Regions from separate parts of the Kitasatospora sp. NPDC001664 genome, predicted to be linked through region 1. Evidence: riboswitches for the same ligand, from Rfam matches in the RefSeq annotation. Region 1 holds a riboswitch; each other region holds the start of a gene.
The links. Region 1 has a riboswitch for S-adenosylmethionine ahead of thrC (threonine synthase). Riboswitches for the same ligand answer to the same signal wherever they lie in the genome.
Positions count from the first base shown of each region.

Region 2: linked by a shared signal. The riboswitch ahead of ACWCYY_RS19850 (aminotransferase class V-fold PLP-dependent enzyme) and the one ahead of thrC (threonine synthase) in region 1 are both predicted to bind S-adenosylmethionine.
Region 3: linked by a shared signal. The riboswitch ahead of ACWCYY_RS05765 (IclR family transcriptional regulator) and the one ahead of thrC (threonine synthase) in region 1 are both predicted to bind S-adenosylmethionine.

Region 1 covers NZ_JBSFGS010000014.1:146,838-150,823, reverse strand. The annotation lists gene ACWCYY_RS21275 (alpha,alpha-trehalose-phosphate synthase (UDP-forming)) at 1-1,225, opposite strand, end outside; gene ACWCYY_RS21270 (glucosyl-3-phosphoglycerate synthase) at 1,279-2,259, opposite strand; SAM riboswitch class I at 2,437-2,574, shown strand; gene thrC (threonine synthase) at 2,592-3,872, shown strand; gene ACWCYY_RS21260 (ubiquitin-like small modifier protein 1) at 3,905-3,986, shown strand, end outside.
Region 2 covers NZ_JBSFGS010000013.1:79,675-83,660, forward strand. The annotation lists gene ACWCYY_RS19840 (rhomboid family intramembrane serine protease) at 1-64, shown strand, start outside; gene ACWCYY_RS19845 (Lrp/AsnC family transcriptional regulator) at 61-339, shown strand; gene ACWCYY_RS19850 (aminotransferase class V-fold PLP-dependent enzyme) at 492-1,853, opposite strand; SAM riboswitch class IV at 1,907-2,024, opposite strand; gene trpD (anthranilate phosphoribosyltransferase) at 2,137-3,168, opposite strand; gene ACWCYY_RS19860 (response regulator) at 3,352-3,771, opposite strand.
Region 3 covers NZ_JBSFGS010000003.1:212,783-216,768, forward strand. The annotation lists gene ACWCYY_RS05760 (cholesterol oxidase substrate-binding domain-containing protein) at 16-1,851, opposite strand; SAM riboswitch class I at 1,972-2,114, shown strand; gene ACWCYY_RS05765 (IclR family transcriptional regulator) at 2,308-3,021, shown strand; gene ACWCYY_RS05770 (phytoene/squalene synthase family protein) at 3,089-3,986, opposite strand, start outside.

The DNA of each region.
Region 1 (3,986 bases):
CCTCCTTGGCGACCAGGTTCATCCCGTCCCGGATCGGGTTGACCAGGGCCACGTCGGCCAGCCGGTAGGCGGCCAGCGAGCGCGGGAAGTCGTCGTTCACGTGCAGGATCAGCGGCTGCCAACCCGCCGTCCCGAACTCGTCGTTGATCTCCTGGGCGGTCCGCTGCACGGCGGCGGTGTACTCGCGGTACTCCGGCAGGTCGTGCCGGGAGGGGTAGGCGAAGGCGACGTGCACCACCCGGTCCTGCCACTCGGGGCGGGTGCGCAGCAGGTGCCGGTAGGCCAGCAGACCGCGGACGATGTTCTTGCTGAGCTCGGTGCGGTCCACCCGGACGATGGTCCGACGGTCGCCGACGGCCTCCCGGAGGGTGGCCAACCTGGCGTCCACGTCCGGCTGGTGGGCCCGCTCGCGGAGGAAGTCGGCGTCCGCGCCCAGCCCGTGCACCCCCAGTGCGGTGGTCCGCCCGGCGTGGGTGACGGTGAGTGCCGCGCGGTCCACGACGGCGCCCAGCACCGCCTCGCAGCAGTCCGCGAAGGCCAGCGCCCAGCGCCGGGTGAGGAAGCCGGCCCGGTCCGCGCCGAGGATGCCGGTGAGCACGTCGGCCGCCACGTCGTCCGGCAGCAGCCGGTAGTACTCGGGCGGGGCCCACGGGGTGTGCGAGAAGTGACCGATCCTCAGGTCCGGCCGCAGCTCGCGGAGCAGGGCGGGGGCGAGCGAGAGGTGGTAGTCCTGCACCAGGACCGCGGCGTCCGGTGCGGCCTCGGCGGCCAGGGCCTCGGCGAAGGCGGTGTTGTAGGCCCGGTAGGAGTCCCACTCGCGGCGGAAGCGGTCGTCGAAGACCGGTGCCACCGGGGTCTCGTACAGCAGGTGGTGGACGAACCAGAGGGTGGAGTTGGCCACCCCGTTGTACGCCCGGGCGAATGTGCCGGGGTCGATGTCGAGCATCCGGACGGCCTGACCGCCGACCTGGTGCCCGGCCAGGTCGAGCCGGCCGTCGGGGGCCTGCCGGGCGGCGGTGCGGTCCGCCTCGGAGAGGGCGGCGCACACCCAGACGGCGGACGGGTCGTCGATCGCGGAGAGCCCGGAGACCAGCCCGCCGCCGCCTCTGCGCAGCGTCAGCGACCCGTCGTCCTCGGCGGTGAAGGACACCGGCCCCCGGTTGGAGGCCACCAGGATGGGGGCGGCCCCGGTCTGATTCGAACGTTCGGTCGCGAGATCGGCCATGTCACCAACCTTGCCTCGCACCCCCGGGGGCAAACCAGTCGGCACACGGGGGCTCACCGTCGGTGGTACTCCGGCACGGTCACCATCGGCGGCCGCTCCAGTGCGCCGACCGGATGGGTGTGGGCGGTGAACTCCCGGCTGGCCGGGTCCCGGGTGAACTGGGTGAGCAGCGGACGGACCAGGTCCTGCGTGCTCTTCAGCCGGTCGGTCCGGTCCAGCCGCTCCAGCGCGGTGCGGTAGATCGTCGCCGCCATCCGCCCGAGGGCCTGGCCGTCCTGGTGCCGGTGGTGCCGCACCCCGACGTCCACCTGGGCCAGCGCGTCCAGCCCGGCCAGCTCCAGCGCGTCCACCAGCAGGCCGAGCTCCACCCCGTAGCCGGTGGGGAAGGGCAGCCGCTCCAGCAGGGACCGGCGGGCCGCGTACTCGCCGCCCAAGGGCTGGACGAATCCGGCCAGTTGGGGCCAGTGGAGGTTCAGCAGGGGGCGCGCCACCAGCTCGGTGACCCGCCCGCCGCCGGCCGGGACGACGGCCCCGTCGGTCTCCAGGGGCCGGTCGTACATCGCCTTCACCAGGTGGATCGACGGGTCGGTCAGCAGCGGCCCGACGATCCCGGAGACGAAGGCCGGGTCGAACTCGCGCAGGTCCGCGTCCACGAAGCAGACGATCTCCCCGGAGGTGGCCAGCAGCGAGCGCCAGAGCACCTCGCCCTTGCCCGCCACCGCCGGCAGCCGGGGCAGCACCTCGTCCCGGTGCACCACCCGGGCGCCGGCCTCCGCCGCGATCCGGGCCGTGCCGTCGGCCGAGCCGGAGTCCACCACCACCAGCTCGTCCACCAGCGGCAGACGCTCCATCAGCTCGCGGCGGATCACCCGGACGATCCCGCCGACGGTCGACTCCTCGTCCAGGGCCGGCAGCACCACGCTGATCGTCCCGGCCGGCCCCGCCGCCCGCTTGGCCGCCAGCAGTGCCTCCAACGGCCGGTCGCCGGCGCTCCAGGAGCGCCGGCACAGCCAGTCGGACACCTCCGGCAGCAACTCCTCGGCAGGGTCGGACGGCTGAGGCTGGTCGGGCACTGTCTCGTCTCCTCGCGCTTCGCATCTCGTACCTCGGACGGCCGGTTCCCGCTCCGGCGCCTTCGGATACAGTCTTCGTACTGCGGTCAGACCTTCGCACGTCGGGGTCGGCCGGAGAGCAGGACCACAACTTCACAGAGCTCATCCAGAGGGACTGAGGGAACGGCCCGTTGACGTCCCGGCAACCTTCTCGCGCGATCAGGCCCATCTGCGGCCACGGCGGGACAGGTGCCAATTCCGGCCTGTGGCGCGACCGCGTCACGGGGAAGATGAGGAGAGAGGCCTCCGCCACCATGGCTACCGCTGTTTCCGCCGCACCCACCGTCGACCTCGGGCCCGCCGACCAGCTGTCCTGTCGCGAGTGCGGCACCAAGTTCCCGCTCGGCCCCAGCTTCGCCTGCCTCGAGTGCTTCGGCCCGCTGGAGATCGCCTACGACTTCGGCTCCGCGGACGCCGAGGCGCTGCGCAAGCGGATCGAGGCCGGCCCGGCCTCCATCTGGCGCTACGCCCCGCTGCTGCCCGTCCCGGCCGACGTGGCCTCCAAGCCCAACCTCAACCCGGGCTGGACCCCGCTGGTGAAGGCCGACAACCTCGGCCGCGAGCTCGGCTTCACCGCCCAGCTGCACGTCAAGGACGACTCGGGCAACCCGACCCACTCCTTCAAGGACCGCGTGGTGGCCTGCGCCATCGAGGCGGCGCGCGCGTTCAACTTCACCACCCTGTCCTGCTCCTCCACCGGCAACCTGGCCGGTGCGGTGGGCGCGGCGGCGGCCCGGGCCGGCTTCAAGTCCTGCGTGTTCATCCCGCACGACCTGGAGCAGGGCAAGGTCGTGATGGCCGGTGTCTACGGCGGCGAGCTGGTCGGCATCGAGGGCAACTACGACGACGTGAACCGCTTCTGCTCCGAGCTGATCGGCGACCCGGCCGGCGAGGGCTGGGGCTTCGTCAACGTCAACCTCCGCCCGTACTACGGCGAGGGCTCCAAGACCCTGGCGTACGAGATCTGCGAGCAGCTCGGCTGGCGCCTGCCGGAGCAGATCGTCATCCCGATCGCCTCGGGCTCCCAGCTCACCAAGATCGACAAGGGTCTGCAGGAGCTGATCAAGCTCGGCCTGGTCGAGGACCGGCCCTACAAGATCTTCGGCGCCCAGGCCGAGGGCTGCTCCCCGGTCTCCGCCGCCTTCAAGGCCGGCCGCGACGTGATCAAGCCGGTCAAGCCCGACACCATCGCCAAGTCGCTGGCGATCGGCAACCCGGCCGACGGCCCGTACGTGCTGGACATCGCCCGCCGCACCGGCGGTGCGGTGGAGGACGTCACCGACGCCGAGGTGGTCGAGGCCATCAAGCTGCTGGCCCGCACCGAGGGCATCTTCGCCGAGACCGCGGGCGGCGTGACCATCGGCGTGCTGAAGAAGCTGGTGGAGACCGGGCAGCTCGACCCGGCCAAGGAGACCGTGGCGATCAACACCGGTGACGGCCTGAAGACCCTGGACGCCGTCTCCGACGCCGGTCTGACCGCCACCATCCGCCCGACCCTGGAGTCCTTCCGCGCGGCCGGCCTGGCCTCCGCCTGATCCCCCCTCAGCACCGGTTTAGGAGTACCCCCATGAGCGCCACCGTCCGCATCCCGACCATCCTGCGCACCTACACCGGCGGCGCCGCCGAGGTGGCCGCCGAGGGCGCCACCC
Region 2 (3,986 bases), on a different contig from region 1:
GTACCTGGGCACCTGGGCGGCCGTTACGCTGACCCGGAACCAACGGACAGGAGCTTCAGAGTGATCACCGCGATCGTGCTCATCAGGACCAGCGTCGACCGGATCCCCGAGATCGCCGAGGAGATCGCGGCCATCGAGGGCGTCAGCGAGGTCTACTCCGTGACCGGCGGCTACGACCTCGTCGCCATGGTCCGGGTCCGCCACCACGACGACCTCGCCGCCGTCATCCCGGCCAAGGTCAACAAGATCCCCGGCGTCCAGCACACCGAGACCCAGATCGCCTTCCGCACCTACTCCAAGCACGACCTCGAAGCGGCGTTCGCCCTCGGGCTCGACTGACGTACGGAGCCTCGGCAGGGCAAGCGCTCAGGGGCGCGAGGAACTGCGCGGGTACGGAAGGCGGCTCACCTGCAACTGAGGGTACGTCAGCCAGTTGCAGGTGCTGCCGTTCCCCCGCGCGCAGTTCCCCGCGCCCCTGCGGGACGCTCCGCTCAGCTGCGACGGGAGTCGGCGACGCAGCGGCCGCCCTCGTTGCGGTAGTTCCAGGCCGCCCCGTCGGAGACGAGCGCCCGGACGGCGGCCAGGAAGCGGTCGAGGTGCTCGTCCGGGGTGCCGGCGCCGAAGGAGACCCGGATGGCGTTGAGGCTGCGCTCGCCCGGCAGCGACGGCTCGGGGGCGCCGCACTCGGAGGGCGCCGCCTCCTCCCCGCCGAGCAGGGTCCGCACCAGCGGGTGCGCACAGAACAGACCGTCGCGCACGCCGATGCCGTACTCGGCGGAGAGCGCGGCGGAGAAGTGCGAGCTGTTCCAGCCCTGCACCACGAAGGAGAGCACGCCGACCCGGGCGGCGTCCTCGCCGAACAGGCTGAGCACCCGGACCTCGGGGACCTCGGCCAGACCGGCCTTCAGACGGGCGATCAGCTCCTGCTCGCGGGCCTCCAGCGCGTCGAAGCCGGCCTCGGTGAGCGCCCGGCAGGCGGAGGCGACGGCGTAGGCGCCGATCACGTTCGGGGAGCCGGCCTCGTGGCGGGCCGGGCCGGTCTGCCACTCGACGGCGACGGAGCCGTCGAGCTCGCGGGCGACGGTGCGGCTGGCGCCGCCGCCGGCCAGGTAGGGCTCGGCGGCGTCCAGCCAGTCGGAGCGGCCCGCCAGGACGCCGGCGCCGAACGGGGCGTAGATCTTGTGGCCGGAGAAGGCGATCCAGTCGACGTCCAGCTCGCGGACCGAGACGCGGTGGTGCGGGGCCAGCTGGGCGGCGTCCAGGACGACCCGGGCACCGTGGCGGTGGGCCACCTCGGTCAGTTCGGCGATCGGCCAGAGCTCGCCGGTGACGTTGGAGGCACCGGTGACGCAGAGCAGGCGGTGCTCGGCGGGGTTCTGAGCGAGCGCCAGGTCGAAGGCCTCGACCGCCTCGGCGTGCGAGCGGGGGGCGCGCAGGTAGGTGACCTTGAGGCCGTTGTGCGCCCAGGGCAGCAGCGAGGCGTGGTGCTCGGTCTCGAAGGCGAAGACCTCGGTGCCGGCCGGGACGGCGGCGGCCAGCAGGTTGAGCGAGTCGGTGGTGGCGCGGGTGAAGACGACCTGGTCGCCCTCGCGCAGGTCGAGGAACTCCTCGACGGTGCGGCGGCTCTGCTCGAACAGGTCGGTGGAGAGCTGGGAGAGGTAGCCGGCGCCGCGGTGCACCGAGCCGTAGTACGGGGCGTAGGCGGCGACGTCGTCCCAGACCCGCTGGAGGGCCGGGGAGCTCGCGGCGTAGTCGAGGGCGGCGTAGGTGACCTTCTCGCCGGAGGCCAGCGGCACCTGGACGTCGTGGCCGAGGACGGGGAGCGGGGCGCAGGTGGAGGTGGCGACGGACATGGGGGTGCACTCCTCTGAAGGTCCGGGACCTCGGGGTGCAGCTGTGCCGCCGACGTCCGCGCTTGCGCTGCGGACGGATCGCCGCAGTGCCCGGTCCTCACCCAGGGCACCCCGCCACGGACGGAGGGTTGCCGGACAGCAAGCTGGGGCTTGTCGCTGTCGCTCATGACCTGTCGTGAACTCTAGAGCGGCTTCCGAGGAGTGGTCAAACAGGCTTCCACTATCTGGACGCATCCGGGTACGAAGAAGGCCCGGACCGTGGTCCGGGCCTTCAACTCGACGCTCAGGAACGGGTGGTGGCCTCGGCCCAGTTCTTCAGCAGGGTCTCGGCGGCGCCCGAGTCGATGGCCTCGGCGGCCCGCGCCATCCCGGCCTTCAGCTGCTCCGGGAGCGGGGCGTCGGTGAGGTCCAGGGCGGTCAGCGCGGCGGCCGAGTTGAGCAGCACCGCGTCCCGGACCGGGCCGCGCTCGCCCGCCAGCAGGCGGCGGACCACGGCGGCGTTGAAGGCCGGGTCGCCGCCGCGCAGCGCCTCGATGCCGACCAGGTCGATGCCGACCTCGCGCGGGTCGAAGGTGGTCTCGGTGACCTGACCGTCCTTCACCCTCCAGACGTGCGAGGTGGTGGAGATGGTCAGCTCGTCCAGGCCGTCGTCGCCCCGGAAGACCAGCGCGCTGGCGCCGCGGCGGGCCAGCACCCCGGCGATCAGCCCGGCGAGGCGGGTGTCGAAGCAGCCGATCGCGTGGGCGGTCACCCGGGCCGGGTTGGTCAGCGGGCCGAGGATGTTGAAGGCGGTCGGCACCCCGAGGTCGCGGCGGGCCGGGGCCGCGTGCCGCATCGCGGGGTGGAACACCGGGGCCGGGCAGAAGGTCAGGCCGACCTCCTCGGCGATCTCGGCCACCCGGTGCGGCGGGACGTCCGGGCTGACGCCGAGCTGCTCCAGCACGTCGGTGGCGCCGCTGGCGGAGGAGGCGGCGCGGTTGCCGTGCTTCACCACCTTGGCCCCGGCGGCGGCGGCCACGATGGCCGACATGGTGGAGATGTTGACCGTCTTGGCGCGGTCGCCGCCGGTGCCGACGATGTCCACCGCCGGTCCGGGGACGGTGAGTTGGACGGCGTGGGCGTACATCGAGTCGACCAGGCCGGCGATCTCGTCCACCGTCTCGCCCTTGGCGCGGAGCGCCACCACGAAGCCCGCCACCTGGACGGGGGTGGCCTCGCCGCTCATGATCCGGTCCATCGCCCAGGCGGCGTCGGCCTGGGTGAGGTTCTCACCGGCGAGCAGTGCGCTCAACAGGTCGGGCCAGGTACGGGCCATGGCTAGCTCCAGTTCTCCGTCTTGACGTGGACTGGAGCCAGCCTAGCGAGGTGCGGCCCGCTGATGCGGTCTTGTTCTTCCCTGTGAGACGGCCGAACCGTGCGGGACAGACCGTCAGATCCGGAGTGCGGCACCGTGGGTGGCTGGGCGCGCAGTTCCCCGCGCCCCCGGACGCATCACCACCTACGCAGGAGTACGCCTCGCCACGCGAGCTCGCAGTAGGGTGGCGGCGGACTCGGCGAAGGGGACCGGGTCGACCGGGTGGGAGATGGCGGCGTCGGCACGGGACCAGGCGGCGAGCCAGGAGTCCTGCGGGCGGCCGATGAGGACGAGGACCGGCGGGCAGCCGTAGATCTCGTCCTTGATCTGGCGGGCGACGCCGAGGCCGCCGGCCGGGACGGCCTCGCCGTCGAGGACGCAGAGGTCGATGCCGCCCTTCTCCAGGGCGCGCAGGACGGCGGGCACCGTCGCGCACTCCAGCACCTCGACCTCGGGGAGGTCGGCGGCGGGGCGGCGGCCGAGGGCAAGGGTGACCTGCTCGCGGGTGTTGCGGTCGTCGCTGTAGACGAGCACGGTGAGCGTCTCGTCCGTCGTGTGCGCCATGGGCCCTGCTCCCGGTGCTCGTCCTCTTATATGGGTGGTGCGCGCGCGGAGGCTCGACCGGGCCCGGATGTGATCCGGACCACGTTCACTTCCGGATGCTACTCCGGCGCACCGCCCGTGGTGAGCCCCTCGCGCGATCTCGCCGGGACGAGCCCTCCCGGGACTCACCCGCTCGGGCGACGGACCGTCACCCGGTGGGCCGAGTCCACCCGGAC
Region 3 (3,986 bases), on a different contig from region 1:
AGCTCCCAGTTGAGGTCAGGCCGTCCGCAGGAGGGCGTCCAGGAAGGGGTTGCCGAAGACGTGGTGGGGGTCGAGGCGGTCGAGGGTGGTGACGGCCTCGTTCCAGTCGGGGAAGGAGGCGGGGATGGTGGTGGTGAGGAGGGTGGGGTCGGACCAGGCGGCGGTGTCGGTGTAGGCCCAGCCCTTGGACCATTCGACCCGGAGGGTCGCGCGGGTGCCGTCGAAGAGGGCGAGCAGGGCCTGTTCGAGGTCGCGGCAGAAGCGGTGCAGGCCGGGGGTGCCGGGGAGGGTGAGGATGTCGAGCCAGAGGGCGGTCTCCCGGTCGGGGTGGGCGGGGTCGGGGCGCAGGGGGGAGAGCAGGGCGGGCCGCGCGCCGGGGATGCCGGTGGCGGAGGGGTCGTCCAGGCCGGTGACGCGGATCTCGACGGCGCCGTTGACGGGGTACTCGCCGCGTTGCTGGTACTCCGTCAGCAGGCGCTCGTAGGTGGTGGTGAAGGCGTTGACCGCCCACTGGAGGTCGGCCCGCCGCAGGTGGACCGCGTAGCCGTTGGCGGTGACCCGCAGGGTGGTGGGGCGGACGTACTGGAGGAGGGCCCGGGAGGGGCCCCAGAGGTCGGAGCGCAGGCCGTCGGCGAGCAGGTGGGTGAGGAGCTCGCCGGTGAGCAGGGAGCGCAGCAGGCCGCTGGAGAGCAGGACGTCGGTGAGGTCCCCGGTGAGGCCGATCTTGGTGATGAGGAACTGGAGCTGCCCGAAGACCGGGGCCAGTTCCGGCGCACCGGAGACCAGTTGGCCGGCCAGGTCGGCGACCGGCTTCGGGATGTTGTCGGAGAAGGGGTAGTTGTAGGGCTCGTCGACGCTGCGGGCGGCGAACGGCCGCCCGGGGGTGAGCCGCCAGGTCTTGAGCCAGGGGTGGGTGGTGAAGGCGTACCAGATCGCCTCGGCCCGGCCGTCCCGGTCGACGAAGGAGGCGAGGGTGCGGGCACCCGCGGTGCCCGGGGCGGCGAAGAGCTCGGTGGCCGGGACGTCGACCCGGCTGACGCAGCGCAGCGGACGGTCGGGCCCGACCCGGAGCACCGCCTCGGTGAGGAAGGCCCGGCCGAGCTGGACCAGCAGGGCGCCGGACTCGGCCTCGGTGCGGTCGTAGGTGCGGAGCGCGTAGCGGCCGGCGGTCCCGTCCCAGACCACGGCGGTGAGCGAGACCACCTGGTTGGAGAGCGAGCCGTAGCCGTGGCCGGCCGGGGCGGTCTCACCGGCCGCCGGGACGGCGGTGCCGTGGCCGCCGATCGCGAGCACGCCGCCGACGGTGAGGTCGCCGGGGGCCGGGCAGCCGGTGACGCCGAGGCCCTGCTCGGCGAGGCGGGCCAGCAGGTCCTCCATCGCGGCGCCGGTCTGCACCCGCACGGTCGGTGCGCCGGCCACCGTCGCCCCGGTGAGGGTGACGGCGGTGAGGTGGCGGGTGGTGTCGACCAGCAGGACGCGGGCGGTCGACGGGGTGCCGGGCGCGACGGTGAGCGGGGCCCAGCCGTGCCGGTGGCCCTGGGGGCGCAGCCGCCAGCCGGCGGCGCGGGCCCAGTCCGCGAGTTCGGCGACCTGCTCCGGGGTGGTCGGCTCGCAGACCCAGAGCGGGTCGGTGCGGACCTCCCCGGCCCAGTTCTCGAACACCCGTTGGTACGGGACCAGCCCTCCGGGGAGACCGGCGGGGGCGGCGCCGACGGCCTGCGCGCTGTCGGGCCCGACGGTGCCGCGCAGCAGCCAGGCCGCGCCGGCCGTGCCGAGGGCCGCGGCGAGCGTCTGACGGCGCGTCAGTCCCCGGTCGGTGTGCTGTGGTTGCCCTGCTCGTTGGTCTGTCACGCGGCGACGCTACCAATGTGGATCATCCGACGGGCCGGTTTCGGCCCGGGGCGGGGCGGTTCCGGACGAGGTGGGGGGAGGTTGGTCACGGCGCCGCCACGACTTGATATGGTTCCTCGCGAATCATCCAGAGGGGTGGAGGGACCGGCCCTACGAAGCCCCGGCAACTCCCCGTTCGACCCGGCGTCCGAAGTACGCGCCGTGCCGTGCGGGAGCAGTGCCAACTCCGGCCTGTCGCCATAGTGGCGCGGGGAAGATGAGGAGACACGGTGCTCTCTGTGCTGTCCTTCGCCCGGGCGCTACCCGCCCCGGCGCTTTCGCGTACCCGTTTCGTGTCCGGCGCAGGCATTCGGCCCACTTCTGCGGCCTTCCCTCGCTGACCACCCCCGGCTCCCCGCACGGAGCCCCCGCGGGCGGACCCACCCGCCGTCCGCGGTTCTGAGACGGAGTACACCCATGGAAACCATCAGCGGCGTCGGCGTCCTCGACAAGGTCACCTCGATCCTCGGCACCCTGGAGGCCGGCCCGACCACCCTGGCCGGGCTGGTCGCCGCCACCGGCCTGGCGCGGCCGACCGCCCACCGGCTGGCGGTCGCGCTGGAGCAGCACCGGCTGGTCGCCCGCGACATCGAGGGCCGGTTCACCCTCGGCGCCCGGATCGGCGAACTGTCGGCGGCGGCCGGTGAGGACCGCCTGCTGGCGGCGGCCGGGCCGGTGCTCGCGCACCTGCGCGACGTCACCGGGGAGAGCGCCCAGCTCTACCGGCGGCAGGGCGAGATGCGGATCTGCGTGGCCGCGGCGGAGCGGCTCTCCGGCCTGCGGGACACCGTCCCGGTCGGGGTCACCCTTCCGATGCGGGTCGGGGCCGCAGCCCAGATCCTGCTGGCCTGGGAGGAGCCGGAGCGGCTGCACCGGGGCCTGCAGGGCGCCAGCTTCACCGCGACCGCGCTGAGCGGGGTGCGGCGGCGGGGCTGGGCGCAGGCCGTCGGGGAGCGCGAGCTCGGGGTCGCGTCCGTCTCGGCGCCGGTGCGCGGCCCGTCCAACCGCGTGGTGGCGGCCGTCACGGTGTCCGGTCCGATCGAGCGGCTCAGCCGCCACCCCGGTGCCCGGCTGGCCCAAGCCGTGGTGGACGCCGCCGAACGCCTCACCGAGGCCGTCCGGCAGTCCTGAGCCCGGCCCGTCCTGACCTCTGGGATCGGCAGTCCTGAGCCGGGCAGCCGGGTGACCCGAGGAGTCGTCAGGGGTTCGCCCGGCGGACGCGCCGAGCCCGGAGGTACTCGCGTGTCAGCAGGCGGAGCGCGGCGCCCTTGGGCGGGCCGGCCGGGCGCCGGAGGAGGGCGGGGAGGTCGGCCCGGGCGGCGCGGGAGGTGAGCGCGTCCAGGCCGACCATGCAGCGGACCATCGGACGGTGTGCGGGCGGGGCGAGGTCGATCACGGCGCGGCCCTCGGCGAGGGTGCGGTCGGCGTGGTCGAGCTGAGCGGTGATCAGGGCCCGGACGGCCGGGAGGTCGGCGGCCCGTTCGAGGTCGGGGCGGGTGACGCCGTGCCGCTCCAGGGCCTCCTGGGGGAGTGTCAGCCGGCCGTCGGCCAGGTCCTCGGCGAGGTCGGCGACGAAGTCGATCCGCTGGGCGGCGTCCAGGTAGGTGCGGCAGGCGGCGCGGTAGTCGCCCTGGTCACCGTCCGGGCCGAGCAGGGCGGCGACGACCAGGAAGGCGGGCAGCGCGTAGGCGTCCAGGTAGGCCTGGTAGTCCGCCTCGGTGGCGAAGCCGGGGAAGTCGAGGTCGGCGAGGGCGCCGGCCAGGTGCTCCGGCACCAGCGTGCGCAGCGCGGGGTGGGCCTCGACGGTGTGCAGGAACGGGCGCAGCTCGGGCTGGTCGGTGGCCCCGGTGGCGAGGGCCCGCTCGACCTCGTGCTCCCACCGCGCGTACGCCGCCCGCCGTCCCTCCGGAGGGCCGCTGTCGAGCAGGGTGTCGGTGCGGTGCATGTAGGCGGTGGCGGCGATCACGTGCGGCACCAGACCTGCGGGGAGCAGCAGTTGGGCGGCCAGCGCCGCCTCGCGCCGGTACCGCGTGACCTGCCGCCGCTGACGGGTGTAGTCCTCCCGCAGCCCGGGGTCGGTGATCCCGGCCGCGTCC